2 regions of the Streptomyces sp. NPDC093801 genome follow, and region 1 is predicted to be linked to the other one. Evidence: riboswitches for the same ligand, from Rfam matches in the RefSeq annotation. Region 1 holds a riboswitch; the other holds the start of a gene.

Region 1 (20,569 bases):
GGAGCCATGGGGAAGAAGGCCGTGCACTGCGGTGCGGCAGGATCCGGCCAAGCCGCGAAGATCTGCAACAACATGATCCTCGCCGTCTCCATGATCGGGGTGAGCGAGGCCTTCGTCCTGGCCGAGAGCCTCGGCCTGGATCACCAGGCGCTGTACGACGTCGCCTCCACCGCCTCGGGCCAGTGCTGGGCCCTGACCGTCAACTGCCCCGTCCCCGGCCCCGTCCCGACCAGTCCGGCCAACCGTGACTACCGGCCGGGCTTCGCCGCCCCGCTGATGGCCAAGGACCTCGGGCTCGCCGCGAACGCTCTGCGCGCCGGCGGAGTGGACGCACCGCTGGGACTCAAGGCCGCGCAGATGTACGCAGACTTCGCCGAGGGGGAGGGTGCGGGACTGGACTTCTCAGCGATCGTCCGCACGCTCCGTCCCGGTGTACCGAACCAGATGGGAAACCCCGCATGACCACCTACGAGACCATCCTGCTCGAACGCAAGGGCCGCGTCGCCGTCCTCACCCTCAACCGGCCCGAGGCACTCAACGCCCTCAACCTCCAGGTGATGACGGAGGTCGTGGCGGCCACCGAGGAGCTGGACCGGGACCCGGAGGTCGGCTGCATCGTGCTGACCGGTTCCGCGAAGGCCTTCGCCGCCGGCGCCGACATCAAGGAGATGCGCCCGCAGTCCTACATGGACATGTACCTCTCCGACTGGTTCACGGCCTGGGACCGGCTCGGCCAGGTCCGCACCCCCACGCTCGCCGCCGTCTCCGGCTATGCGCTGGGCGGCGGCTGCGAACTGGCCATGCTCTGCGACATCCTGCTCGCCGCCGACACCGCGAAGTTCGGCCAGCCCGAGATCAAGCTCGGAGTCATCCCCGGCATCGGCGGCTCCCAGCGCCTGACGCGCGCCGTCGGCAAGGCCAAGGCCATGGAGCTCTGCCTGACCGGCCGCACCATGGACGCCACCGAAGCCGAACGCGCCGGGCTTGTCTCCCGGATCGTGCCCGCGGACGAACTGCTCGCCGAGGCCCTCGCCGTGGCGACGACGGTCGCCGAGATGTCCAAGCCGGTCGCGATGATGGCTAAGGAGGCGGTCAACCGCGCCTTCGAGACCACCCTCGCCGAAGGCGTCCGCTTCGAACGCCGCCTCTTCCACGCGGTGTTCGCCACCGCCGACCAGAAGGAGGGCATGTCCGCCTTCGTGGACAAGCGCCCGCCGCACTTCACACACAGCTGACCGCGTGCAGCGTTCGGTGGACGGCAGGCCAGCCGTCCACCGAACGCTGGTCACCGTCCTGGACGCGGCTCGTCAGTCTGGCGTTCCAGGGTCCTACAGGACCTGGCGGACAGGGAGAGCCGTTGGCGAGCCAGGTCGACCGCGACGATCCGTACCGTGATCTCATCACCTTCGCGGACGATCCGAGCGGGATCGTCGACGGGCGCGTCCGCCAGCTCGGTGTTGTGTACGAACCCCTCCACACCCTCGGCCAGACGGACGACTGCCCCGAACGACAGCAAGGTGGTGACCCGCCCGACCGCGGTCTGGCCGATTCGCTCCCTGAACGGTACGAGAGGGTTCGTCTGGAGCGCCTTCAGGGACAACTGAACCTGCCCTCGGCGCCTGTTCACGTCGAGGATCTCCCCTACGACGGGCTGTCCGACCGTGACCACATCGGCCGGCTCGTTGATCCAGGCCCAGGTCAGTTCGGGCCCGCGAATGAAGCCCGTGCACAGACCGTCCGGCTCGTCGTCGAGGTTCACGAAGACTCCGTAAGTGTGGACGCTACGCACCCGGCCCCTGTGGATGGCACCACGTCGGAGGCTCAAGAGGAAATCTCGCAGAGCCAGGTCCTCACAGGCGGAGGCCGACCCCCAGACGTACTCGTGCTCGCGGTCGATCTCGAAAACCTCGAAGGTGAGCCGCTGGCCGATGCCCACCACCTTGGACGGATGTTCAGACAGGTGGAGTGATAGATCTCGGCTGAGGATGCGCGCTGTGACTGGCTTGGCGCCCGAGAATCCGTCCATTTCAACGAGCACTTCGTGGTCCGAGATGTTGACGACTCGACCCGTGCGGATTTCGCCGGCACGGATGGCGTCGAAGGGGTTGTTGGCTCCGTCCTGCAATGGGGCATCGGTCATGATGATCACCCTATGATCCCGGGCTGTTCAGCACACCGCAGTGGGGGCGTCTCCTTGGTGAGCGCGCGATCCGCCCCTGCCGGAGCCGAGCGTCTTGCGCAGCGGACAGCCTCTGTGATCAGGGACTCATCCGCTTGGTCGGACCGGTCGCACGCTGTAGCCTCACGCCGACATTTCCATATAGCGACGACGGCGAGACGGAAGCCCGGTGTGAATCCGGCATGGTCGCGCCACTGTGTGCTGCGGCGACACCTTCCGGGTGGCGGCGCGGCGAGTCAGACCCGAGGACCGTCGTCCTGCACCACCGTATGGGACGCGTTGTTCCCCGAGGAGGTTCCATCATGGCCGAGGCTGTCGCTTCCGCTGCCATACCCGCCACCGCCCTGTCGCCGTCGGCTCCGCTGCCCGTGCGCGCGGTCCTGCCCTGGGCGCTGTTCGTCGGCCTGCTGATGCTCGTGGCCCTGTACTTCGTCGGTGCGGAGCAGGGCGCGACCGCCGTGTTCTCCGGCGAGGGCGTCCACGAGTGGGTCCACGACGGCCGCCACCTGCTCGGCTTCCCCTGCCACTGAGAGGCACACGCACCATGTACGCCTCCACTGTCAGAGGTCTGCTGGTCCGCGGCATGCTCGCGGGCCTGATCGCCGGACTGTTCGCCTTCGCTGTCGCCTACGTCGTCGGTGAGCCGCCGGTTCGGGGTTCCATCGCCGTCGAAGAGGCCACGGCCGCCAAGGAAGCCGCCCCCGCCGCCCCCGCCGCCGGTCACGCCGGTCACGGCGCGGCCGCTGCGCCCGCCGAGGAGGAGGAAGAGCTCGTCAGCCGGCCGGTCCAGTCCACCGTCGGCCTGGCCACCGGTGTCCTGGTCTACGGGGTCGCGCTCGGCGGCATCGCCTCCCTCGCGTTCTCCTTCGTCCTTGGCCGTGTCGGCGGGTTCAGCCCGCGGGGCACCGCCGCACTGACGGCCGCCGGTGCCTTCACCACCGTCTATTTCGTACCGTTCCTGAAGTACCCGGCCAGCCCGCCGGCCGTCGGGAACCCGGACACCATTGGGCAGCGCACGACGCTGTTCTTCCTGATGATCCTGCTCAGCGTCCTGCTCGGCGTCGGCGCGATCATCCTGGGCAGGCGCCTGGCACCGCGCCTGGGTAATTGGAACGCGACCCTCACCGCGGGTGCGGGTTTCGTCGTCGCCGCGGCGCTGGCCTTCCTGGTGCTCCCGGACAACACCGACGCGGTCAAGCCCGAGTTCCCGGCAGCCCTGCTGTGGGAGTTCCGGGTCGCGTCGGTGACCGTCCAGGTCGTGATGTGGGTGGTGTTCGGGATCGTCTTCGGCGTCCTCGCCCAGCGGCTCCTGGCCCAGCGCACCGATCCCGCCGGTGCGCAGGCGACGGCTGCTCAGCCGGATCCGGTTCTCGGCTGATCGAGGGAACCTGCAGCCAGCCCAGAGCCCTGTCTCCCCGCACATGCGGGGAGACAGGGCTCTGGCCATTGCTGCCCGATCCTCAGACCGGCTGGGGGAGCGGGCGCTGATCCGGACCGTTGTAGATGCCCAGGGGGCGGATCAGTGCGTTGTGCGCGAGCTGTTCGGTGATGTGGGCGGTCCACCCGGTGACCCTGCTCATGACGAACAGCGGAGTGAACATGGGTACGTCGAAGCCCATCAGGTGGTAGGCGAGTGCGGCGGGGTAGTCCAGGTTCGGGTGGATGCCCTTGCGGCCGATCATCGCGTGGCGCAGGGCCGCGTGGAGTGCGGTGAGCCGGGTTACCTCCGGGCTCGCGGCCCGGGCGACGAGCCGGTCGGTGGCCTCCTGCATGATCGGAACGCGGGAGTCGCCGTGCTTGTAGACCCGGTGACCGAAGCCCATGATCTTGCGCTTGTCCGCCAGGGCCCGGTCCAGCCAGTCAGCGGCCTGCTCGGGGCCGCCGATCTCCCGCAACATATGCATGACCGCTTCGTTGGCGCCGCCGTGCAGGGGGCCCTTCAGCGCGCCGATCGCCGCCGTGACCGCGCTGTAGAGGTCGGAGAGGGTGGAGGTGACAACGCGGGCGGTGAAGGTCGAGGCGTTGAAGCTGTGTTCGGCGTAGAGGATCATCGAGATCTCGAAACAGCGGACCACCTCGGGGGCCGGGACCGCGCCGAAGCACATGTGGAAGAAGTTCTCCGCGTATCCGAGCTCCGGGTCCGGCTGGATGGGATCTTCCCCGAGCCGTCGCCGGTGGTCCGCGGCGACGACCACCGGCAGTTTGGCGAGCAGGCCCAGCGACTTGGTCAGATGTCCGGCGGCGCCCTCCTCGTCCTCGGTGGGGTCCTCCGCGCCGAAGAAGCTGACAGCGGTGCGGAGCACGTCCATGGGGTGGCAGGTCCGGGGCAGGCCGGCCAGCAGTTCGGCCGTGGTGCGGTCGAGCGGGCGCAGGGCCCGCTCCCGGGCCCGGAACCGCTCCAGCTCTCCGGCGTCCGGCAGCTCTCCGTGCCACAGCAGGTACGCGACCTCCTCGAAGGAGCGGTGCGCGGCCAGCTCCTGCACCGGATAGCCGCGATACGTCAGGGAGTTGGTTGCCTCGATCACCGTGGAGATCGCGGTGGTGTCGACGACGACACCGGCGAGGCCACGGTGGATCTCAGGGGTGGTGGCGGTCATGGCTCACTCCGGTGGGGTCAGGTGCCGGGCGGCAGGGTGAAGTCGAAGACGCTTCCGTCGAAGGCGGTGTACGCCTCGTAGTCGAGGACCTCGTACAGGCGGGAGCGGGTCTGCATGCGGGGGAGGAGGGACTCCTGGGTCCCCTCCTGCGCGATCGTGCGCAAGCCCTCCTCGACCGCGCCCATGGCGAGGCGGAAGAGGGTCACGGGGTAGATGACGAGGTTGTAGCCGAGGTCCTCGAGGGCGCGGGCAGGCAGCAGCGGGCCCTTGCCGAACTCGGTCATGTTGGCCAGCAGCGGTACGTCGACGGCCTTGCGGAAGGCCTCGAACTCGACCTCGCTGCCCAGAGCTTCTGGGAAGATCGCGTCCGCTCCGGCGTCCACGTACGCCTTGGCGCGGTCGATCGCCGCCTCCAGACCTTCGACGGAGCGGGCGTCGGTGCGTGCCATGAGGAGGAAGTCGGGATCGCGTCGGGCGTCGACGGCTGCCCGTACCCGACGCCGCATCGCATCGAGGGGGATGAGCGCCTTGCCGTCGAGGTGGCCGCAGCGCTTCGGATTGACCTGGTCCTCCAGGTGGAGGCCGGCCAGGCCCGCGTCCTCCATGAGCTGGACGGTGCGGGCGACGTTCAACGGTTCGCCGAAGCCGGTGTCGGCGTCGACGAGGGCGGGCAGGTCGGTGGTCCGGGTGATCTGCTGGGCGCGGGCCGCGACCTCGGTCGAGGTCGTCAGGCCGATGTCGGGCAGCCCCAGGTCGGCGGCGAGTACCGCTCCGGAGAGGTAGACGCCGTCGAAGCCGGCCTCTTGGATGAGGCGGGCCGAGTACGGGTTGATCGCGCCGGGCATGCGCAGCAGCCGCCCCGAGGAGAGCTGTTTCCTGAAACTCCGGCGCCTGGCGGCGGGTGTGGTGTGGGTGTGGAGCATCAGAACAGTCCCTTCGGGAGCGCCCCGTCGTACGCGGCGGTCCGGCCCGTGTCGAGCGTGGGGAACAGGTCCGCGAGCCCGTCGGTGTCCAACTTCGCGAGCCGGCCGGCGGCGTCGAGGAAGCGGTCCTGGGCGCCGGCCGTGACAATGCCTTCGGTCAGGGTGCGGAACTTGCCGGTGTAGGCGGCTCGGTCGAAGGGTCGCGCGCCGGCCGGGTGCGCGTCGGCGACACCCAGCTCGTCCTCGATGACGCTGCCGTCGTCGAGGGTGACGACCAGGCGTCCGCCGAAGGCCCGGCGCTCCGGGTCGGGGTGGTGGTAGCGGCGGGTCCACTCGGGGTCCTCGACGGTGGAGATCCTCTTCCACAGCTCGACGGTCGCGGGCCGCTGGGCGCGCTCGGGGGCGTAGGACCGCTCGTGGTGCCAAGTGCCGTCCTCCAGAGCGACGGCGAGGATGTACGGGATGGAGTGGTCGAGGGTTTCGCGGCTGGCCGTCGGGTCGTATTTCTGGGGGTCGCCGGAGCCGGAGCCGATCACGTGGTGGGTGTGGTGGCTGGTGTGCAGGACGGCCTCGCGGATTGCGGTGGTCGGGCCGGTCTTCTCGCGCATCCGGCGGGCGAGGTCGATGATCGCCTGCGCCTGGTACTCGGCGGAGTATTCCTTGGTGTAGGTGTCGAGGATCGCCCGCCGGGATTCTCCGGGGGCGGGTAGTGACACGGTGTAGGCGGCCTGCGGTCCGTTCAGCATCCGGGCGAGGAAGCCGTCCTCCCCCTCGTAGATGGGGGAGGGGGAGCCTTCGCCGCGCATTGCACGGTCGACGGCCTCGATCGCGGCCTTTCCGGCGAAGGCCGGGGCGTAGGCCTTCCAGCTGGAGATCTCTCCCTTGCGGGACTGCCGGGTGGCCGTTGTGGTGTGCACCGCCTGCTGGACAGCCTGGTAGACCGTCGCCGTGTCGAGGTCCAGCATCGCCCCGAGCCCGCAGGCGGTGGCGGCACTCAGGTGGGCCACGTGGTCGATGCGGTGCTCGTGCAGGCAGATGCCGCGGACCAGGGCGACGTGGACCTCGTAGGCGGCGATGATGCCGCGCAGGAGGTCGGCGCCCGAGCGGCCGGTGTGCTGGGCAACGGCCAGCAGGGGCGGGATGTTGTCGCCCGGGTGGGAGTAGTCGGCGGCCAGGAAGGTGTCGTGGAAATCGAGCTCGCGCACGGCCGTGCCGTTGGCCCAGGCCGCCCATTCGGGGGAGACCCGTACCTCCGGCGGCAGCCCGAAGACGGAGGCTCCGGGTGCTGCCCGGTGGGGTACGGCCTGGGCCCGGGCCACCGCGACCGGGCGGCGCAGCAGGGAGGCCACGGCCACGGAGGCGTTGTCCACGATCCGGTTCACCGCCATGTCGGCGGCCTGAGGGTCGAGGGAGGCGGCCGGCTTGGTGCCGGTGGCCGCCTCGGCCAGCTTCCAGGCGAGCTGCCGCTCGCGCGGAAGGCGGTCGGCGCTGGGATGGACGCGTACCTCGTGCTCGATCACGGAACTCCTCGGGTGCGGAAAGCGAAGGTTTCGATGCCTCAGCTTTCCCCGCATCCGGAGCCGATGCGACAGCTCCAACCTGCGGAATCAGTACCGTCGAATCCTGCGAATCTGCGAATCTTGCGAAAGGGGCGAGTGCTACCTTCGCAAGAGAGGAACGGGTGGAAGGAACGCTGTCGCCACATGGGACGTACGGCCGGACGCAAGATCTACGCCCACGCGAAACTGCGCAGGCTGCGCCGTGAGCGGGGCATGAACCAGGTGGAGCTGGCCCATGCCCTGGACCTGTCCACCAGCTACCTGAATCAGATCGAGCACAGCCAGCGGCCTCTCACCGCCCCTGTCCTGCTGAAGATCGCCGAGGTGTTCGGGGTCGACCCCGAATTCTTCTCCGAAGCCGACGAGGAACGCCTCACCACCGATCTGCGCGCCGCCCTCGCGGACGAAGCCGGCGGGGTCTCGGTGGCCTCCGAGGAGATCGCGGACATGGCCCGGGACCACCCGGACATCGCGAAGGCCCTCGTCGCGCTCCACCACCGCTACCGCGACGCGGCCGAGCAGGTCGCCGCCCTGGCCCCGCCGGGGGACTCGACGGTCGTGGTGCGCGCCGAACCGCACGACGAAGTAAGGGACTTCTTCTACGCCCACCACAACCATTTCGACGCACTCGACACCGAAGCGGAAGCCGTCGCATCGACCCTGGGCGGCGGCTCCGTGTCCCGCACGGCGGACCGCCTCGCCGAAGTTCTCGCCACCCGGCACGGAGTGACCCTCTACGACGGCGCTCCGGACTGGTCCTCGGACGCCCGCCGCTTCGATCGCGAACGCGGCCTGCTGTTCCTGTCACCCTGGCTGACCGACGCACAACGTGCCTTCCAGCTCGCCACCCAACTGGCACTGCTGGCGCACGGGCCGCTGCTCGACTCCCTGGTGGCCGACACCGAGTTCGATTCTGACGCATCTTCCGGACTGGCCAGGGTCGGACTGGCGAACTACTTCGCGGGCGCCCTCTTGATGCCCTACGGGGCCTTCCGGGCGGCGGCCGAGGAACTGCGCTACGACATCGAGCTCCTCCAGGCCCGCTTCGGGGTCGGCTTCGAGACGGTCTGCCATCGGCTGAGCACCCTGCAACGCACCGGACAGCGCGGAGTTCCGTTCTCGTTCCTGCGCGCCGACCGGGCCGGAAACATCTCCAAGAGACAGTCCGCGACCGACTTCCACTTCTCCCGCCTCGGCGGCACCTGCCCCCTGTGGACGGTCTACGAGGCGTTCTCCGCTCCGGGCCGGATCCTGACCCAGGTGGCGGAGATGCCCGACGGCAAGAAGTACTTCTGGATCGCCCGCACCGTGACCCGCGGAGGCTACGGACATCGCGCCCGCCGGGCCGAGTTCGCCGTTGCGTTGGGCTGCGAGCTCCGCCACGCGTCCCGGCTCGTCTACGCCGAAGGCCTCGCGGTGACGGATCAGGCGGCCGCGACCCCGATCGGGCTCGGCTGCCGGATCTGCGAGCGCCGCGACTGTGCCCAGCGGGCCAGGCCGCCGGCCGGGGGCCGCCTCGCGGTCGACCCCGACCGGCAGACGTACGTTCCCTACCCGGTGTTCAAAAGCGGGTGATCCGGCGCCCCGGATGGTCTTACTTCCTGCCCAGCACCTCCGCGTACGCGGTGAGCTCGCCTTCCTGGTCCCAAGTCAAGTGCCGGATATCCCAGATCAGCGAGGCGGTGTCGACCACCTCGGGCGCCGGTTCGCGATGCTCGCCGGACGGGCGGATTCCGGTCAGGTGGGCCAGCACGGCGACCCGGATGCCGAGTGTTGCCGCGAAGCCGTCGAGCATCTCCGCATCGAGTTCCTTGGCACCTCGTCCCACCGCGCCGATGGTCGAGGCCGCCTTGCACACACCGGACATCAGGCACATCGCCTTGGCCGCCCCCGACCAGTTCAGGTTGCGGAGCGCGAGCATCCGCAGGAGGAGCGAGCCGAAGCCCGGTGGATACTGCTCGTACGGGCGGGGCTGCCGAGGCGTGAGCGTGCCCGCCGGCGCGGTCATGGAGCGTGCACGGGTGCGCAGCAGCTGCCTGCCGGACGGGGGCAAGGCAAGGGAACGCGACACCAGGGAACTGGAGGCGCTGGCCGTCTCGTCGAAGAGCCATGCGGTCGCGGGTACGGGTAGGTCCGCGACGAGCAGCAGGTCGTGGGTGTGCAGCCCGGTCCGTTGCGCGAGGTCGTCAAGGAACTGATCGGTCGGTGGACATGCGGGCGGGAGACCGACCGCTTCCGCGAGGCGCGCCAGTCGTACGTCGGGTTCGGGATATGTCGAGGGTTCCATGACCACCACGGCTGGTAGGGGCTTCGGGGCGTGTCCGCGCTGCCTGGGTCGACCCCAGGTGCGTCAGCTGCGGGGGGACGAGGGGGCGCCCATGACGGGGTACGGGACGAACGTGCTGCTGTTCTCGTCCACGGCGAGGGCACGCCCGAGCGGGGGGACCGCCCGCTGCGGGCAGTCGAGGCGCTCGCAGAGACGACAGCCCATGCCGATCGGGGTCGCGGCCGCCGTGTTGTCGAGGTCGAGCCCGTCGGCGTACACGAGCCGCGAGGCGTGTCGGATCTCGCAGCCGAGGCCGATCGCGAAGGTCTTGCCGGGCTCGCCCCAGCCGCCGCGGTGGCGGGTGACGGCGCGGGCGGTCCACAGGTACCGCTGTCCGTCGGGCATGGCGGCGACCTGGACGTGGATGCGGCCGGGGGCGCTGAAGGCCTCGTAGACGTTCCAGAGCGGGCAGGTGCCGCCCGCGCGGGAGAAGTGGAACCCTGTGGCTGATTGCCGCTTGGACATGTTCCCGGCCCGGTCGACCCGGACGAAGGAGAAGGGGACCCCGCGCAGCCTGGGGCGTTGCATGGTGCTGAGGCGGTGGCAGACGGTTTCGTAGCCGATGCCGAAGTGGTCGGTCAGGCGCTCGATGTCGTAGCGGAACTCCTCGGTGGCCGTGTGGAACGCGGTGTACGGGAGAATCAGCGCGGCGGCGAAGTAGTTGGCGATGCCGATCCGGGCCAAGGGGCGTGCCTCGGATCCGGCCGGGAAGTCCTCGGCGGCCAGCCGGTCGAGCTCGTCTCCGTATTCGAGGAGGGCGAGCTGGGTGGCCATCCGGAAGGCCTGCTGGCCGGGGCGGAGCCTGCTCGACAGGTGCAGGGCGCGGCCCTCGGCGTCGTAGTGGTGCAGCCTGTCGGAGTCCGCGGTGATCCTCACCCCGTGCCGGTCGGTGAGGCGGTGCGTCAGGGCGCGGATGACGTCCCCGGGGCGGATGCCGATCTCGCGGGCCAGGTCCTCGGCGGCGAGGTCGGTGTCGTGGAGGTAGTTCTGCCGCCGGTAGAAGAACTCGCGGATCTCCTCGTGGGGAGAGCGCGGCGCCTCCGCCGGACCCCCACGGCCTTCGGCCGCGTCGGCGAGCCGCTCCGCCAGGAGCTGGCCGCGTCGCCCGAGGTCCAGCAGGACGGCGGCGACCGCGGGCATCCGGGTGGCCAGCTCGGCCAGGTCGGAGGAAGAGACACGGGCTTCGGCGACCTCCTTGGCCAGAGCCTCGCGAAGGTCGGCCACCATGCGGCTGGTGTCGCGCTCCGAGAAGAACCCCGGGTCCACCCCGAAGGCCTCGGTGAGGCGCAGCAGCACCGGAACGGTGAGCGGGCGGGAGTCGTGTTCCATCTGGTTCAGGTAGCTGGGCGAGATGCCCAGAACCCTGGCCAGGTCGGCCTGCGTCATGCGCCGCTCTTCACGCAGCCGCCGCAGCCGTGCTCCCGCGTAGGTCTTGCTCACCGGACTCCTCCACCGTCGGACGGGTCCCGTCAGCATACGGCGACCTGTACCCATCGGTAACCTTCGCAAGGTTGGCAATTTCAGCCTCGAAGATTCGCAAACCTTGGCAGCCGTCCCTCCTTGATGGCACCCAGTGCCAATGCCAGAGTCAGTCCTGCGGCCAGCCGGAACCGGTGGCCGGGAAGGACCTCAGAACTTCGATTCATGCCCTAATTTCGATGCTCTGGCGCGTCCGCTCCTGGCGGATCGGCAGCATTGCTCAGCTCCAGCCCACGGGCGGGTTCGGCGGCCGCACCTTCTTCACTAGGCACAGAGTGCCAATGCGTGGATCCCTACCGGGGGCATTGGCAAGACAAGCGACGACGGAAACGGTGACGGTCATGGCAGAGGCGAACAAGGCGGCGGCCGAGCAGCTCAAGCAGCGCTGGGCGGACGACCCGCGGTGGGCGGGCATCGAGCGGACGTACTCCGCCGAGGACGTGGTCCGCCTGTCGGGCAGCGTCCGCGAGGAACACACCCTGGCCCGGCGCGGCGCCGAGCGCCTGTGGCGACAGCTCCACGAGCAGGACTACATCCACGCGCTCGGCGCCCTCACCGGCGGCCAGGCCGTCCAGCAGGTCCGAGCGGGCCTTCAGGCGATCTACCTGTCCGGCTGGCAGGTCGCCGCCGACGCCAACCAGGCCGGACACACCTACCCGGACCAGAGCCTGTACCCGGTCAACTCCGTCCCGCAGGTAGTGCGTCGGATCAACAACGCCCTGCTGCGCGCCGACCAGATCGCCACCGCCGAGGGCGGCACCGACACGACGGACTGGCTCGCGCCGATCGTCGCCGACGCCGAAGCCGGCTTCGGCGGACCGCTCAACGCCTTCGAACTCACCAAGGCGATGATCGCGGCCGGCGCCGCGGGCATCCACTACGAGGACCAGCTGGCCTCCGAGAAGAAGTGCGGCCACCTCGGCGGCAAGGTCCTCGTGCCGACCTCGCAGCACATCCGCACCCTGAACGCGGCCCGCCTGGCCGCCGACATCGCGGACACCCCGACCCTGATCATCGCCCGTACCGACGCCCTCGCCGCCACACTGCTGACCAGCGACGTCGACGAGCGCGACGCCGAGTTCTGCACCGGCGAGCGCACCGCCGAGGGCTTCTACCACGTACGCAACGGAATGGCACCGGTCATCGCCCGCGGCCTGGCCTACGCCCCGTACGCCGACCTCATCTGGGTCGAGACTGGCACCCCGGACCTGGCCCAGGCCCGCGAGTTCGCCGAGGCGATCCACGCGCAGTACCCGGACCAGATGCTGGCCTACAACTGCTCGCCGTCCTTCAACTGGAAGGCCGCCCTGGACGACGACCAGATCGCCAAGTTCCAGCGTGAGCTCGGCGCCATGGGCTACCGCTTCCAGTTCATCACCCTCGCCGGTTTCCACTCCCTCAACCACGGCATGTTCGACCTCGCCCGCGGCTACGCCGAGCACGGCATGACCGCGTACGTGGACCTCCAGGAGCGGGAGTTCGCCGCCCAGGCGCAGGGCTTCACGGCCGTCAAGCACCAGCGCGAGGTCGGCACCGGCTACTTCGACCTGGTCTCCACCGCGGTCAACCCCGCCTCCTCCACCACGGCGCTCGCCGGTTCCACCGAGGAAGAGCAGTTCCACTAGAACCTCCGCTCTTCGTCCAACCGGGTACAGCCCGGCGCTCTGCCGCTCACCGTCCGACGGCGCCCGAGGGGGTTCTCCTCGGGCGCCCGCCGCCCACCGCTGAGGAGAAGAACCTCATGTCACGCACGCCCCTGATCAGCAGCGTCCGGGTTCTCGGCGCGCCGGCTGAGCGCCACGAGGAGATCCTGACTCCCGAGGCCCTGGAGTTCATCAGCCGGCTCGACGCCGCCTTCGCGGACCGCCGCCTGGAAATCCTCAAGGAACGCCGACGCCGCTCTGCCCACCTGGCCTCCGGGACGCCGCTGGACTTCTCCCGCGCCACGGCCGCTGTCCGCACCGACACCGACTGGCGCGTGGCCCCGCCGGCCCCCGGCCTGACCGACCGCCGAGTGGAGATCACCGGCCCGCCGGAGCGCCGTATGGCGATCAACGCGCTGAACTCCGGGGCCAAGGTCTGGATGGCCGACTTCGAGGACGCCACCGCACCCACCTGGAACAACGTCATCGGCGGCCAGCTCAACCTGCTCGACGCCATCGAGCGGCGCATCGACTTCACGACTCCCGAGGGCAAGGAGTACCACCTCGGCGCGGACCTCGCGACCATCATGGTCCGCCCGCGCGGCTGGCACCTGACCGAGGAGCACCTGGAGATCGACGGCCGGCCCGTGTCCGCCTCGCTCGTGGACTTCGGTCTGTACTTCTTCCACTGCGCGCAGCGGCAGATCGACGCCGGCCACGGCCCGTACTTCTACCTCCCGAAGCTGGAGAACCGTACCGAGGCCCGCCTGTGGAACGACATCTTCGTGTTCGCCCAGGACCTCCTCGGAATCCCCCGCGGCACGGTCCGCGCCACCGTCCTGATCGAGACGATCACCGCCGCGTTCGAGATGGAGGAGATCCTCTACGAACTGCGCGAGCACAGCGCCGGGTTGAACGCGGGCCGCTGGGACTATCTCTTCAGCCTCATCAAGACCTTCGGCCACCGCACCGACTTCCAGCTCCCCGATCGGGCCTCGGTCACCATGACCGCCCCGTTCATGCGCGCGTACACCGAACTCCTTGTCCGTACCTGCCACCGCCGAGGTGCGCACGCCATCGGCGGCATGGCCGCCCACGTTCCCAGCAAGGACCCGGACGTGAACGCCGCCGCGTTCGCGAAGGTCCGGCTCGACAAGGAACGGGAGGCCGAGGACGGCTTCGACGGCTCCTGGGTCGCCCACCCCGGCCTCGTCCCCCTCTGCCGCGAGGTCTTCGACGGCGTCCTCGGGGACCGGCCGAACCAGCTGGAACGCACTCGGGAGGACGTCGAGGTCACGGCCGCCGACCTGCTGTCCGTCCGCAGGATCGCGGCCCCGCCGACCTCCGAGGGCATCCGCTCCAACGTGGCCGTGGCCCTGCGTTACTTCGACGCCTGGCTGCGCGGCAGGGGCGCCGTGGCCCTGAACGGCCTGATGGAGGACGCGGCCACCGCCGAGATCGCCCGCGTCCAGATCTGGCAGTGGCTGCGCCACGACCGGGTGGACCGGGGCGCCGTCGTCGATCTCCTCGACGCCGAATGCGCGGCCCTGGAGGCCGAGGACCCGCAGGCACTTACCCTCGAAGCCCGGGAGGTCTTCGTGGACTCGGCACTGTCGATGCAGCTCCCGCCGTTCTTCACGCCCGCCGCCTACACCCGTCACCTGGTCCGCCGCATTCCCGCGCAGGTGAACGCGTGAACGCCCTCCCGCAGCCTGCCGGCATCCGGCGAGTCGGTGTCGTCGGCGGCGGCCAGATGGGCGCGGGCATCGCCGAGGTGTGCGCCCGAGCCGGCCTCGACACCGTCGTGGCCGAAGCGGACGCCACCGCCGCCCGAGCGGCCGGTCAACGCGTGGCCGTTTCCCTGGAGCGAGCGGTGCAGCGCGGCAAGCTCGACCGCTTCTCCGCCGAGGACGCCCTGGCCCGCCTCGTCTTCACCGGCGACCTGGAGGATCTTGGTGACCGGCAGCTCGTCATCGAGGCCGTCACCGAGAACCCCGAAGCCAAAACGGAGATATTCACGGCCCTCGACAAGATCGTCGCGGATCCGGAGGCCATCCTCGCCACGAACACCTCGGCCATCCCGATCATGCGGCTGGGCATGGCCACCGGCCGCGCCGACCGGGTCGTGGGCCTACATTTCTTCAACCCCGTTCCCGTCCTGCCGCTGGTCGAGGTCGTCTCGTCCCTCCACACGTCGGCGGATACCCTCTCGGCAGTCGAGACGTTCGCCCGTGATGCTCTAGGGAAGACCACGGTCCGGTCCCAGGACCGGGCGGGCTTCGTCGTCAACGCGCTGCTGGTCCCGTACCTGCTCTCCGCCATCCGCATGGCCGAATCCGGGTTCGCGAGCGCCGCCGACGTGGACGCCGGCATGGAGCTGGGCTGCGCTCACCCCATGGGCCCCCTCAAGCTCGCCGACCTGATCGGCCTCGACACCGTGGTCGCGATCGCGGAGTCGCTGTACGAGGAATTCAAGGAACCCCTGTACGCCCCGCCCCCGCTGCTCCAGCGGATGGTGCAGGCGGGGCTGCTGGGGCGCAAGAGCGGCCGAGGGTTCCACACATACGGCCGGGTCTGAGGGACCCGGCACGGCTCCGGAGCTGAGGGTGCACCGGAGGTACGCGGGAACGGTGGGGGTGCGGCGAGTGGTGTCGTCGCGCTCTCACCGTTCTTCGTTCCATCAAATCGCGAAGCGAGGCGCTGCGGGACGGGGCAGCAGCCCTGACGGTCACGGCTGGGCTGCTGCACCCGGGCCCGCCTACGGGCGGACGGGGGCGACGCGGGGCTGCGGGTTCGTGCTCGCGGTCTTGTTCAGGGAGAACGACCAGCCTTCGAAGCTGCCGAGCGCAGGCTTGCGTGCCGAAGCGCCGGACGTGCTGTAGGTCCAGTTGCCGCCGTTGGGGGCGTGCCAGTACGACCAGTAGGCGGAGGCCGGAGGCGTGTTCACACACGCCTCGGTGGCGGCGGTGGGCTTGCCCTCGATGCGGCAGATGAAGGCCTCGCCCCAACGCTGGGTGCCGGCGATCGAGAAGCCGGCGTTCTTGAGGGCTGCGAGCCCCGTGGCCTGGTCGCCAGGGGCACAACGGGTGATGGTCGATCCGCCGAGCTCCTGGAAGTCGACGACGACCGTGACGCCGTTGCCGTTCGGGCAGTAACCGGCAGTTCCCAGACCGGTCAGCGCCGTTGCTTCCGGAGCGGTGGCCACGTTGACCGCGCCCAGTCCCAGGACCATGGCGATGGACAGCACGGCGGCGCGCATCGCGCGTACGGCATGCCGATACGTCATTCTCATAAGGGTTCTTCTCTCTCGTTCGAGGCCGCTCAGTCGGTGATACGGCCAAGGACACACAGGCTCCGGCGGGTACGCCGGGCTTGGATTGGGTCAAGGTGACCGGCGCCTCCAAGGCGGTCCGGCGCAGGGTGGCCGACACAACGCGGCCGATAACGGCGGCCACGGACGGAGAGCCGGCCTTCAACAGCCCAGGCACGAGCAGGGATACGGCGACCAGCGGGAGGCTTGAGCCGGGGCCGCAGACCAGGCCGGCACCACCGATCGACCACGGTGACGCCATTGCCTTCTGAGCAGTGGCCCGGGGTGCCCTTGTCGCGCTCGACCGAGTATGAGATCCGCGTGGAGCCATACGGATCTCGGCGGAGCCGAAGGCCAGAGTGAGCGCCCCGGACCGGAAACTGTGTCAGCGCGGCGCCTTGAGCGTCACGCGTGTGACCCCCGCTTGCGCTTGGCAGTGCGGAGCGCGGTGTAGCCGCCCGCGGTCAGTGCAACTGCCGTGCCCCCGAGGAGCAGGGCGTTGCTGCCGGTGCTGGCCAGAGGGCCGCTCCCGCCACTGGCGGCGGAGCCGTTCGGCACCGTGCCTGTCGTGGAGGCCGGGCCGGCGGATCCGCCCGCGGACGGGGTGCCGCTCGGGGTGGGGGAGGCGCCGCCGCTCGCAGTGCCGGACGGGCTTCCGCTCGGGGTTCCGGAGGGACTCTTCGAGGGGTCAACCGACGGCTTGCCGCTGGGGCTCTTGGAGGGGTCCCCCGACGGCTTGCCGCTCGGGTCGGGGCTCGGCTTCTGGTCGGTGAGGCCGATCTTCGCGAGCGGGACCTGTGCCAGCGCCAGCAGAGCCTGCGGGGTGGACCGGCGCCACTGGTCGCGCCCGAATTCCGGGATGCCGTCGGCTTTGGCCCCGTCCAGTGCTTCGTCGTTGTAGGCGATGGCACCGATCTCTGCCGACGCTGCGCCCGCGTTGGCCGCGCTGATCTGGCGAGCCTTGATCCAGGAAGCAGCCTTGTCCGCGGCCTCCTGGTGGCCCGTGGCCGCCAGTGCCTGGCCTCCCAGGCCCGTGCTGTTCGCGTTGGGGAAGGCAGTGGGGCCGGACCCGATCAGCGAACCGTCGGCCTGCTGAACCTTGGCCAGCCAGTCACCGCCCTTCTTCGCCGCCGAGGCGGCGCCTTCGACACCATCGTCCGCCGCCGCGAGCAGAGCTTGCACGGCCATGGCCGTCGAATCGGGGTCGAGTATCGCGTCGGCACCCTGGGCATCGCAGTTCCCGGTCACCTTCGTGCTGCCGAAGGCGTACGGGTAGAGGCGGAAGCCGCCGGCGGCGCACTGCTGGTCCATCAGGAAGTCGACGGTGCTCTGCGGCACGTCCCCGCTGCGTGCGAGACCGAGGACGGCCAGGGACTGGCCGAACGTGTTGCTGCTGTCCTCGCCAGAGGTGATCTTGTCCTTCACCCGGCCCTTCTCCGCACCCGAGCCGGGCCCTGCGATCAGGTCGAGGGTTTCCTGGCGCAGGTCGTACTTGCCGAACTTGGTGGGGTCCTCCCCGGCAGCCACGGCCGCGTACAGGAGCTTGGCGGTGGCGCCCGACACCCGCTGGCCGGGTTCGCCCCAGGCGTCGTTGCTGTTGTAGTCGCGTACGTGCGTCTTGAGGTTCGCGACGACTTCCGCGGCGGCCTTCTCGTCCGCCCCTGTGGCCTTGAGGGCGATAAGGGTGTCAATGGTCAGGCCCCAGTCGGACTGCCCGGGGGAGAAGCCGGGTATCCCGCCGTTCTCGAGCTCGCCGGCCTGCCAGCGGGCAGCGGCCGTGGCGGTGTCCGGCTGGGGTGCTGCGGCCGCGCTGGGCGTGAGGGTGATCAGGCAGGCGGCGAGGAACGAGCCCCCGGCGCCGAGAGCGGCGCCAATCTTGACCGGTGGTCTGACGCCGAGCATGGCGCAGATCCCTTCGAGAAGAGGCCGGCAACAGGCTCCCGGAGGGCTGTCGCAGGAGGAAACCCTGCCGTGCATTCGGAAACGAATGGGGCAGGGTCCAGGGCAGTTGCCGGGCTTCGTGCTGCAGACCATGACAGTGGGAAGCGGTACACCTACGCAATGGGTGATCCGACTCGTGACAGATGATTTTCTGCCACTTACGGTTGCAGGTCAGTGCCGGATTCACACCGGCTTTCCCCAATTGATAGGCATTCAGTTGTCGTTCCACCTGCGAGTGGAACGACCGCATGCTACGTACTTTTGCGCCACCGCCGCCACCCTTGTCAGGTGCGGTACGCGCCACACGCGCCCGGCTGGACCTGGGGCTGTTCAGCGGGCCGCAGCGATCGCGCGAGCGACCCTGACCGCGTCCGCCGTCGCACGGGCGTCGTGGACCCTGACGGCCCAAGCTCCCTGATAGGCGGCGATCGCGGAGAGCGCGGCAGTGGCGGCGTCCCGCCCGTGTGCGGGTGGCGGTGTGCCGTCCGCGTTCGCCAAGACGTGTCCGAGGAATCTCTTCCGGGAGCCCGCGACCAGTACGGGACGGCCCAGCGAGCACACCTCGGCCAGGCCGGCGACCAGACTGAGGTCGTGCTCAGCTCGTTTGGCGAAGCCCAGCCCCGGGTCGACCACCAGCCGCTCCAGAGGGATGCCGGCGGAAACCACAGCCTCGACACGGGCTCCGAGTTCCGTGACAACCTCCCGCACCACATCCTCGTACACCGCGCGGCTGTTCATGTCGTGGCTGAACCCCCGCCAGTGCATGACCACGAAGGGCACGCAGCCGGCTGCCACGGCCGGGACCATGGCGGGGTCTGCCAGGCCCCCACTGACGTCGTTGACAAGGACAGCGCCGGCGTCGATTGCCCGTGCGGCGACAGAAGCGCGCATGGTGTCGACGGACACCAGGACACCTTCGGCCGTCAGGTCCCGAACGACCGGGATGACGCGCCGCAACTCCTCCTCCTCGTCGACGCGGGAGGCCCCGGGGCGCGTCGACTCGCCACCGACGTCGACCAGATCGGCGCCTTCAGCCGCGAGATCCAGACCGTGCTTGACCGCGGTTGCCGTGTCGAACCAGTAACCGCCGTCGGAGAACGAATCAGGGGTCACGTTCACCACGCCCATGACCGCGCACCGGTCCCAGTTCGGCAAACCCGCGACGACGCTTTCCTCAAGGCTGCTCGCGCGCGATGTACCCGTCCGGGCGCTGAACGAACTCATGACGACACCGCCGCGTGGCGGACCAGGTGGCGGCGGTACGCCTCGGGGGTGAAGAAGGCCGGCAACTCACGCGTCGAGATCGACCGTTCGAGGACCTCACGAGCCTCGGAAACCAGTGCGCCGGGCTGTTCTCGGGTCAGGGTGGCGGACTCGTTGTCGATCAGACCGCGCAGTTCCTCCTGGGAGATCAGGCGATGCCGAGTCCACTGCCAGATCCGGGCTCGGGCGATCTCGGCCGTGGCCGTGTCCTCCAGCAGCCCGTCCAGAGCGACGGCCCCCTGTCCGCGTAGCCAGGCATCGAAGTACCGCAGTGCAACAGACACGTTCGACCGAACCTGTTCCCTCGACGGAGGCAGGGTGGAGCGGCGTACGGACAGCAGATCGGCCGCGCTCACCTCCACGTCGCCGAGCGCGCGGTGAATCTGGTGCGGGCGGTCGGCGAGGACTCGATCGAAGACCTTGCGGCAGACGGGTACAAGGGCGGGGTGGGCGATCCAGGCCCCGTCGAAACCGTCTGCGGCCTCCCGTTCCTTGTCGAGGCTCACCTTGGCCAGCACGGCCTGGTCGGCCGCGGGGGCCCTGTCGGGTACGTGGGCGGCGACACCGCCGATCGCGTGGGCGCCGCGCCGGTGGCAGGTGCGGACGAGGAGTTCGGTGTACGCCCTCATGAACGGAGCGGTCATGGCGATCTCGGTGCGATCCGGTAGGAGGAAGCGAGGGTGGTGGCCGAAGGTCTTGATGAAGCTGAAGAGGTAGTCCCAGCGACCGGCGTTCAGGCCGGCGCTGTGCTCGCGCAGTTCGTAGAGGATCTCCTCCATCTCGAACGCGGCCGTGACCGTCTCGATGACGGCGGTGGCTCGGATCGTGCCGCGCGGGATGCCGAGGAGGTCCTGGGCAAGGAGGAACACGTCGTTCCACAGTCGCGCCTCGTACCGGTTCTCCAGCTTGGGGAGGTAGAAGTACGGGCCGGAGCCGCTGTCGATCCGGTGCTGAGCGCAGTGGAAGAAGTAGAGGCCGAAGTCGACCAGGGACGCCGACAGGAACCGGCCTTCGACCGCCAGGTGTTCCTCTTCCAGGTGCCAGCCACGCGGGCGGACCATGATGGCCGGCAAGTCCGTACCGATGCGGTACGCCTTGCCCTCCGGGGTGGTGAAGTCTATGCGCCGCCGACACACGTCGAGCAGGGTCAACTGGCCTCCGACGATGTTCTCCCAGAGGGGGGAGGTGGCGTCCTCCAAGTCGGCCATCCACACCTGGGCGCCGGAGTTGAGCGCGTTGACGGCCATGCGGGGCGTGGGAGGGCTGGTGATCTCCACACGGCGATCGGTCAGGTCGTCAGCCGGAGGTGCGACCCGCCAGTTGGGAGCGTCTCGGACGCCCGAGGTGGC
Region 2 (8,345 bases), on a different contig from region 1:
AGATCGCCACGTCGAAGACGAACGGTGTGGCGTACCTCAAGTCCCTTCAGGCCGCCGATGGTTCCTACGCCGGCTTTGGATTGTCCAACGAGTGGGCCTTCAGCGCCTTCGCCGCCGCGGGTACCGCGGTCGTCGACGTCGCGCCGGGCGGGGACACCACGAAGAACGCCCGGACCGTCTACCGGAACCTGCTGTCCACGTCCGGCTGGCCCTCGGCCTCCCCGGTCGTCACCGACTATGAGCGCGGCACCCTGAACGCGTACGCGGCCGGTATCGACCCGGCCCGGGTCTCCGCCTCCCGCAACCTGATCGCGAACATCTACTCCTACTGGCAGACCCCCGAGCCCGGCTACTTCGGCCCCTCCGCCAACTTCAACGGCACCGTCTTCGCCGCCCTCGCCCTCGGCGGCGCCAAGACCCAGACGGGCAGCGCCCGCATACCGCAGGCCCTCACCAACTCCCTCGTCGCACGCATCCGCGCGAACCAGCACAACGACGGCGGCTGGCAGTACAGCAAGGCCGAGGGCAACCCGACCGCTCTGGCCACCGCCGGCGACATCGACATGACCGGCGCCGCCATGGCCGCCCTGTGCGCCTCGGGCGTCCCGGGCACCGACACCGACGTCGTCCAGGCGAAGAACTTCCTCAAGAGCAAGCTCGTCACCACCTCGGGCGCCTTCAACTCGATGTACGGCGTCAACACCAGCTCCAACGGCTGGGCCGTCGCCGGGCTCAACGCCTGCGGCATCAACCCCCAGACCGGGGATTTCCTCACCACCGCCGGCAAGACCCCGATCGACTTCCTCATCGCCAACCAGTACAACCCCGGCGGCGGCTTCAAGTACAAGCCGGCCGACACCAGCCCCACCGCCTACGCCTCGATCGACTCGTTGCGCGCGGTCGCCGGCGGCGGCTTCACCTCCACCCCGCCCGTCCCGGTCACCCCGGGCGCCCCACAGTGGGTGGCCCAGTCGACGTTCACCTCGGGGACCGCCACCAAGCTGGCGCTCACCGTGGACGACGGCGCCGGCGGCCTGAAGGTCTGCTCGGTCTCCTTCACCCCGACCGGCACGACCACCACCCTCGGCGACGTCCTGAACGCGGCGACCACGGCGGCCACCCCGGCCGGCTGTGTCACCAGCGTGACGCCGTCCTCCGGCACCGGCACCATCACTGCCGTCAACGGCAAGGCCAACAGCGGCTCCAACACCTGGAAGGTGAGCGTGGACGGCTCCGCCTTCGCCGGAGCCGCCCGCAACAAGGTGATCAACGTGGGCGACACCATCGCGCTGCGCTGGGGCGCCTGAGACGTGCGACGGGCGGGGGTACGCGTCCTGCTCCCCCGCCCGTGGTGCGGCACCTGCTCGGATCAGAAGGAGGTCCAGACGAACGACACCTGGTCGCCCGCGTTCAGCTTGAACTGGCAGCCGCCGACCGGGGTGGGCGTGCCGTTGACGGATATGTTCCAGTAGGCCGAGCCGCCCCCGCTGACACCCTTGATGGTGTCGACGGAGAAGTCGTCGAACGAGGCGTACCAGGTGCCGTCCCAGGCGAAGTAGTTAAGGCGGGCGGCGTCGTCCAGGGCGGCGGTCGGGGTGGGGACCTTGCTCGGGTTGGCGCCGCCGTTGGTGCCGTCGCACTTGTGGGTGCCGCCGGTGGCGGTGGTCACGTCGTGACCCTTGGTCGTGATCTTCCCCTTGAACAGCTGCCCGTCGGGGCCCTGCACGGTGAGGTTGACCTTGACCGGGGCGTTGGTGTTGACCGGCTTGGCGTGGGCGACGGCCGGGACGGCGGTGAGGCCGGTGAGGACGAGTCCCAGGGCGGCCGTGGTGACGACGGCGTGGCGGGCGGGGCTCAGGCGCATGGAGTGGCCTTTCTGACCGGTCCGGTCGGCCGATGCGGCTCCCGCGACCGGGACGTCCCACCCGCGGCAGGCGTACGAGCGCGCTGACGTGGTGTTCCGGCGGTACCGGGCTTCGCTCTGCAGACCGTGACAGTGGAAGCGGATGCTGCCGCGCGGCGGGCATCCCGACTCGCGGCGCAGGTCAGCGCGCCACACACGGTTGCAGGTCAGCGCCGGATTCCCACCGGCTTCCCCCGATCGCACAGCCATTCGGTTGTGGCCCGGCCGCAGCCGGGCAGTGGCATCGTACGGTGCGCGCCGTTCGCGGCCAAGTACCTTTTGCAGAAGGGGTACTGAACCGCTCACCGGGCCCAGGACGGTCCGGGCGGTCCGAGGTCCGGAGCTGTTTGGCTAGCCACGAGGGCCGATGACCGCGCGGGCGAAGGGGTGCGGCGGACACCACTCCGCCGCACCCCTTCCTCCACACGCTGCCGGGCCCCTCAGCCCGGCGGCAGCACCGGGTCCCTCAGCAGTCCCGGTCGTAGGTGTGGAACCCCCGGCCTGTCTTGCGGCCCAGCAGCCCTGCCTGCACCATCCGCATCAGCTGCGGCGGCGGGGCGTAAAGGGGTTCCTTGAACTCGTCGTAGAGCGACTCCGCGATGGCGGCGACCGTGTCGAGGCCGATGAGATCGGCCAGCTTCAGCGGGCCCATGGGGTGTGCGCAGCCGAGCTCCATGCCGGCGTCGACGTCGGCCGGGGTGGCGAAGCCGGACTCGGCCATCCGGATCGCCGACAGCAGGTACGGGACGAGAAGGGCGTTGACGACGAATCCGGCCCGGTCCTGGGAGCGGATCGTCGTCTTGCCCAGGGCCTCCCGGGCGAAGGCCTCAACCGTCTCCACGGTCTCCCGGGAGGTGTGCAGCGACGAGACCACCTCCACCAGCGGCAGCACGGGCACGGGGTTGAAGAAGTGCAGGCCGACCACCCGGTCGGCCCGCCCGGTGACCATGCCCAGGCGCATGACGGGAAAGGAGGAGGTGTTCGTCGCGAGGATTGCCTCGCGATCCTCGACGATCTTGTCCAGGGCTGCGAACGTCTCCGTCTTCACCTCCGCGTTCTCGGTGACGGCCTCGATGACGAGCTGCCGGTCGGCGAGGTCGTCGAGGCTGCCGGTGAAGACGAGGCGGGCGAGGGCGTCCTCGGCGGAGATCCGGTCGAGCTTGCCCCGCTGGACGGCGCGCTCGAGGGAGACGGCGACGCGTTCGCGGGCCGCCCGGGCGGCGGTGCCGTCGGCCTCGCAGACGACGGTGTCGAGTCCGGCGCGGGCACAGACTTCGGCGATTCCGGCGCCCATCTGACCGCCTCCGACGACCCCGACCCGGCGGATAACGGCGCTCATGACCGCACCTCCGCACGGCGGACCAGGTGACGGCTGTACGTGTCGGGGGTGAAGAAGGCCGGCAGGTCGCGCCCCAGGGCGGCCCGCTCCAGTACGGCCCTGGCCTCCGGTACGAGGGCGTACGGCCGCTCTGCGGTGAGCGCGTCGCATTCCTCTTCGAGCACGGCGAGCAGGTCGTCCCGGTCGATCCTGCGGTGCCGCAGCCATTGCCAGAGCTGGCCGCGGGCGATCTCGGCGGTGGCCGCGTCCTCCATGAGGCCGTACAAGGCGACCGCTCCCTGGCCGCGCAGCCAGGCCTCGAAGTAGCGCAGCGAGACGGCCAGGTTGGCCCGGACCCCTGCTGCCGTGGGCGGCGCGCTGATGCGGCGGACGGACAGCAGGTCGGCGGCTCGGACGTGGACGTCCTCGCGGGACCGGTCGAGCTGGTGCGGCCTGCCGTCGAGGACCGCGTCGAAGACCTCGCGGCAGACGGGGACGAGCGCCGGGTGGGCGACCCAGGAGCCGTCGAAGCCGTCCTCGGCCTCGCGTTCCTTGTCCAGCCGGACCTTGGCGAGGGCCGCCGTGTTGGCGTCGGGGTCCTTGGCCGGCACGTGGGCGGCCATGCCTCCGATGGCGTGCGCGCCGCGCTTGTGGCAGGTGCGGACGAGGAGTTCGGTGTAGGCGCGCATGAAGGGTGCGGTCATCGTGATCTGGGCGCGGTCGGGGAGCTGGAAGTCGGTGCGGTGGCCGAAGGTCTTGATGATGCTGAACAGGTAGTCCCAGCGGCCGGCGTTGAGGCCGGCACTGTGCTCGCGCAGGGCGTGGAGGATCTCCTCCATCTCGAAGGCCGCGGTGATGGTCTCGATGAGGACGGTGGCGCGGATGGTGCCGCGCGGGATCCCGAGGAGTTCCTGGGCGAGGACGAAGACGTCGTTCCACAGGCGGGCCTCGCCGGCGTTCTCCAGCTTGGGGAGGTAGAAGTACGGGCCGTGTCCGGCGTCGATCTGACGCTGCGCGCAGTGGAAGAAGTACAGGCCGAAGTCCACGAGCGACGCGGGGACGGGCCGTCCGTCGATCTCCAGGTGCTCTTCGAGGAGGTGCCAGCCCCGGGGCCGGACGACGATGGTCGCCAGGTCCTCGCCGAGGCGGTACTCCTTGCCCTCGAGCGTGGTGAAGTCGATGCGGCGCTCGATCGCGTCGAGCAGGTTGAGCTGGCCGCCGATGACGTTGTTCCAGGTGGGGGCGGTGGCGTCTTCGAAGTCGGCCATCCACACCTTGGCACCGGAGTTGAGCGCGTTGACCGTCATCCGGCGGTCCGGCGGGCCGGTGATCTCCACCCTGCGGTCCTCCAGGCCCGGGGCCGGTGGGGCCACGCGCCAGTGGGGGTCGGCGCGGACGGCGGCGGTGGCGATGGAGAAGTCCAGCGGGGAGCCTGAGATGAGGCGGTCCTTGCGGCGGAGCCGCTCTTTGAGGATGTCGGCGCGGCGGTGGGCGAAGGCCGCGTCGAGGCGGCCGATGAAGTCGAGCGCCTCCGGGGTGAGGATCTCGTCGTGGCGGTCGCCGGGTGCCGCAAGGACGCGGACCTGGTGCGTGGTGGCGGTGGTGGTCATGCGGTCTCCTGACGAGGCGACGAGGGTGGGGCGGGAGCCGGACGGAGACGGTCCTCCGGCTCCCGCTGAACACGGGCCTCCGGCCACGGCCGGGCCGGGAGGGGGCAGAGCGTCCTAGTGGAACTGCTCTACCTCCGTGGAGCCGGCGAGGGCGGTGGTGGAGGAGGCCGGGTTGACGGCGGTGGAGACCAGGTCGAAGTAGCCCGTGCCGACCTCGCGCTGGTGCTTGACGGCGGTGAAGCCGTGCTGCTGGGCGGCGAACTCGCGCTCCTGCAGGTCGACGTAGGCGGTCATGCCGTGTTCGGCGTACCCGCGGGCGAGGTCGAACATGCCGTGGTTCAGGGAGTGGAAGCCGGCCAGGGTGATGAACTGGAACTTGTAGCCCATCGCGCCGAGCTCCCGCTGGAACTTGGCGATCTGGTCGTCGTCCAGCGCGGCCTTCCAGTTGAAGGACGGCGAGCAGTTGTAGGCGAGCATCTGGTCCGGGTGCCGGGCGTGGATCGCCTCGGCGAACTCGCGGGCCTGGGCGAGGTCCGGGGTGCCGGTCTCGACCCAGATGAGGTCGGCGTACGGGGCGTAGGCGAGGCCGCGTGCGATGACGGGGGCCATACCGTTCTGCACCCGGTAGAAGCCCTCCGCGGTGCGCTCGCCGGTGCAGAACTGCGCGTCGCGGTCGTCGACGTCGCTGGTCAGCAGGTTCGCGGCGAGGGCGTCGGTGCGGGCGATGATCAGGGTCGGGGTGTCCGCGATGTCAGCGGCCAGACGTGCGGCGTTGAGGGTGCGGATGTGCTGGGACGTGGGGACGAGGACCTTGCCGCCGAGGTGGCCGCACTTCTTCTCCGAGGCCAACTGGTCCTCGTAGTGGATGCCCGCTGCACCGGCCGCGATCATCGCCTTGGTGAGCTCGAAGGCGTTCAGCGGGCCGCCGAAGCCGGCCTCCGCGTCGGCGACGATCGGCGCCAGCCAGTCCGTCGTGTCCGAGCCGCCTTCGGCGGTGGCGATCTGATCCGCCCGGAGCAGCGCGTTGTTGATCCGACGGACCACCTGGGGGACTGAGTTGACCGGGTAGAGGGACTGGTCGGGGTAGGTGTGTCCAGCCTGGTTGGCGTCGGCGGCGACCTGCCAGCCGGAGAGGTAGATCGCCTGAAGGCCGGCGCGGACCTGCTGGACGGCCTGTCCGCCGGTGAGCGCGCCCAGGGCGTGGACGTAGTCGAGGTCGTGGAGCTGCCGCCACAGCCGTTCGGCGCCTCGGCGGGCGAGGGTGTGCTCCTCGCGGACGCTGCCGGAGAGCCTGACGACGTCCTCGGCGGTGTAGGTCCGCTCGATGCCCGCCCAGCGCGGGTCCGTCGCCCACCGCTGCTTCAGCTGCTCGGCCGCCGCCGTCGTGTTCGTGTCTGCCATGACCGTCACCGTCTCCATGAATCGCTTGGTCTGCCAATGCCGCGTCCGTCGCGACGAGAGATTGGCACTGTGTGCCGTGTTCTTGGGTTTGCGGCCGCCGGCCCCCACCTGGGGAGGAGCTGGGCAATGCTGCAGGTCAGCCGGGGCGGACGGCCGGAATCTCCGACGTCAGGGCGCGAGTCGGGCTCCGTCCAGTCGGCCCGGCCGCCGGGGGTCCGGCGGGCCGCACGACAGACTCTGACAGCGGCACGCAGTGCCATCAATGCCGCACATCTGCCAACTTCTGCGAATCTTCTGCGGCCGAATTGCCAAGCTTGCAAAGGTTGGCGTGGGCAGGATCGTGCGTACGCTGAAGCCCTGGCGGGAGCGGCTGAAGGAGCCCAGGTGAGCAAGACGTACGCGGGAGCGCGGCTGCGGCGGCTGCGCGAGGAGCGCCGGATGAGCCAGGCCGAGCTGGCCCGGGTCCTGGCCATCTCCCCCAGCTACCTGAACCAGATGGAGCACGACTCCCGGCCATTGACCGTGCCTGTCCTGCTGCGGCTGACCGAGGCGTTCGGCGTGGACCCCGGCTTCTTCTCCGAACGCGACACCAGCCGGCTGGTGGCCGATCTGCGCGAGGCACTGGCGGGCGAGATCGCCGGGGCCCGCGTCTCTTCTTCGGACCTCGCCGAGCTCGCGACCCGGATGCCGGCGGTGGCCTCCGTCCTGCTGGACCTCGGTCGGCGCAGCCAACTCCTGGCCGAGCGGCTGGCCGACACCGCCGACGGCCGGGACGGTGGACCGGCCGCGCCGCGTTCACCGCACGAGGAGATCCGCGAGTTCTTCTACCGCCGCCAGAACTACCTCCACGACACCGACGTCGCCGCCGAGGGCCTCGCCCGGGAGATGGGCATCCGCCCGGGAGAGGTCGTCCGGCTGCTGTCGAAGCGCCTGGCCGACCACCACGGGATCCGGCTCACCTCGGACTCCGACCGCCTGCACCACTTCGATGCCGGAACGCGGGTCCTGCACCTGTCCGGTCGGCTCCGCCCCGGCCAGCAGGCGTTCCGCATAGCCACCCAGCTGGCGCTCCTGGAACACGGGGACGAGCTGGACCGGCTGGCCGCCGAGGACTTCGATCCGGGCTCCCCCGCCCACAGCCTGGCCCGCATCGGCATCGCCAACTACTTCGCCGCCGCACTGATCCTCCCGTACCGCGCCTTCCACACGGCCGCCGAAGAGTTCCGCTACGACATCGAACGCCTCACCGACCACTTCGGCCTCGGCTACGAGACCGTCTGCCACCGCCTGAGCACCCTGCAACGTCCCAGGCTGCGCGGGGTGCCGTTCTCCTTCGTGCGGGTCGACCGGGCCGGGAACATGTCCAAGAGGCAGTCGGCGACCGGGTTCCACTTCTCCCGCGCGGGCGGCACCTGTCCGCTGTGGAACGTGTACGAGGCCTTCGCCGCGCCCAGCCGGATCCACGTCCAGGTCGCCGCCATGCCCGACGGCCAGCGTTACCTGTGGACCGCCCGGGCCGTCACCCGGCACCGCGGCGGCTGGGGCGAGCCCGGCAAGACCTTCGCCATCGGGCTTGGCTGCGAGATCCGGCATGCGTCCCGGCTCGTCTACTCCGACGGCCTCGACCTGGACAACGCCTCCGCCGCCACCCCCATCGGCATGGGATGCCGGCTCTGCGAACGCCTCGACTGCCCCCAGCGCGCCGTCCCGCCCCTCGGCCGGACACTCACCGTTGACGAGAACAGCAGCACGTTCATCCCCTACCCCGTCGCCCGGGACCGGGGCTGAGGATCCGGCTCACCGCAGCCGCCGAGCCTCCGCCTCGGTCACCGGGTCCCCCGCCCGTACGCCGTGGAGCACGTGGGCGAGCACCTCGGCGCCGCGGACCACGCGGGGGCCCGGCCGGTTGAAGTACGCAGGTCCGTCCAGGACCCACACCTCGCCGGCCGCCACGGCGGGCAGTTCGTGCCAGCCCGGCTGGGCGGTGAGCAGGTCGAGCTCCGTCATGGTCCGCTCGGGCGGGAAACCGCACGGGAGCACGAGGATCACGTCCGGGCGGGCCTCGCGTACCGCCTCCCACGTCATCGGCTTGGTGTGCTCACCGGGCTCGGCC

Evidence for each region. Region 1 has a riboswitch for cobalamin ahead of AB0469_RS05980 (hypothetical protein). Riboswitches for the same ligand answer to the same signal wherever they lie in the genome.
Region 2: another riboswitch for cobalamin. It lies ahead of AB0469_RS01595 (DUF4430 domain-containing protein); the one in region 1 lies ahead of AB0469_RS05980 (hypothetical protein).

The regions. Positions count from the first base shown of each region.
Region 1 covers NZ_JBFBDP010000004.1:158,760-179,328, reverse strand. The annotation lists gene mmsB (3-hydroxyisobutyrate dehydrogenase) at 1-462, shown strand, start outside; gene AB0469_RS06050 (enoyl-CoA hydratase) at 459-1,235, shown strand; gene AB0469_RS06045 (S1 RNA-binding domain-containing protein) at 1,286-2,140, opposite strand; gene AB0469_RS06040 (CbtB-domain containing protein) at 2,482-2,709, shown strand; gene AB0469_RS06035 (CbtA family protein) at 2,724-3,557, shown strand; gene AB0469_RS06030 (bifunctional 2-methylcitrate synthase/citrate synthase) at 3,640-4,776, opposite strand; gene prpB (methylisocitrate lyase) at 4,794-5,699, opposite strand; gene AB0469_RS06020 (MmgE/PrpD family protein) at 5,699-7,219, opposite strand; gene AB0469_RS06015 (short-chain fatty acyl-CoA regulator family protein) at 7,403-8,833, shown strand; gene AB0469_RS06010 (hypothetical protein) at 8,853-9,554, opposite strand; gene AB0469_RS06005 (short-chain fatty acyl-CoA regulator family protein) at 9,609-11,024, opposite strand; gene aceA (isocitrate lyase) at 11,405-12,688, shown strand; gene aceB (malate synthase A) at 12,805-14,403, shown strand; gene AB0469_RS05990 (3-hydroxybutyryl-CoA dehydrogenase) at 14,400-15,284, shown strand; gene AB0469_RS05985 (flagellar hook-length control protein FliK) at 15,465-15,992, opposite strand; gene AB0469_RS05980 (hypothetical protein) at 16,422-17,918, opposite strand; cobalamin riboswitch at 18,059-18,206, opposite strand; gene folP (dihydropteroate synthase) at 18,288-19,085, opposite strand; gene aceB (malate synthase A) at 19,178-20,569, opposite strand, start outside.
Region 2 covers NZ_JBFBDP010000001.1:340,050-348,394, forward strand. The annotation lists gene AB0469_RS01590 (prenyltransferase/squalene oxidase repeat-containing protein) at 1-1,307, shown strand, start outside; gene AB0469_RS01595 (DUF4430 domain-containing protein) at 1,370-1,864, opposite strand; cobalamin riboswitch at 2,001-2,148, opposite strand; gene AB0469_RS01600 (3-hydroxybutyryl-CoA dehydrogenase) at 2,370-3,242, opposite strand; gene aceB (malate synthase A) at 3,239-4,831, opposite strand; gene aceA (isocitrate lyase) at 4,946-6,232, opposite strand; gene AB0469_RS01615 (short-chain fatty acyl-CoA regulator family protein) at 6,617-8,020, shown strand; gene AB0469_RS01620 (cobalamin-binding protein) at 8,030-8,345, opposite strand, start outside.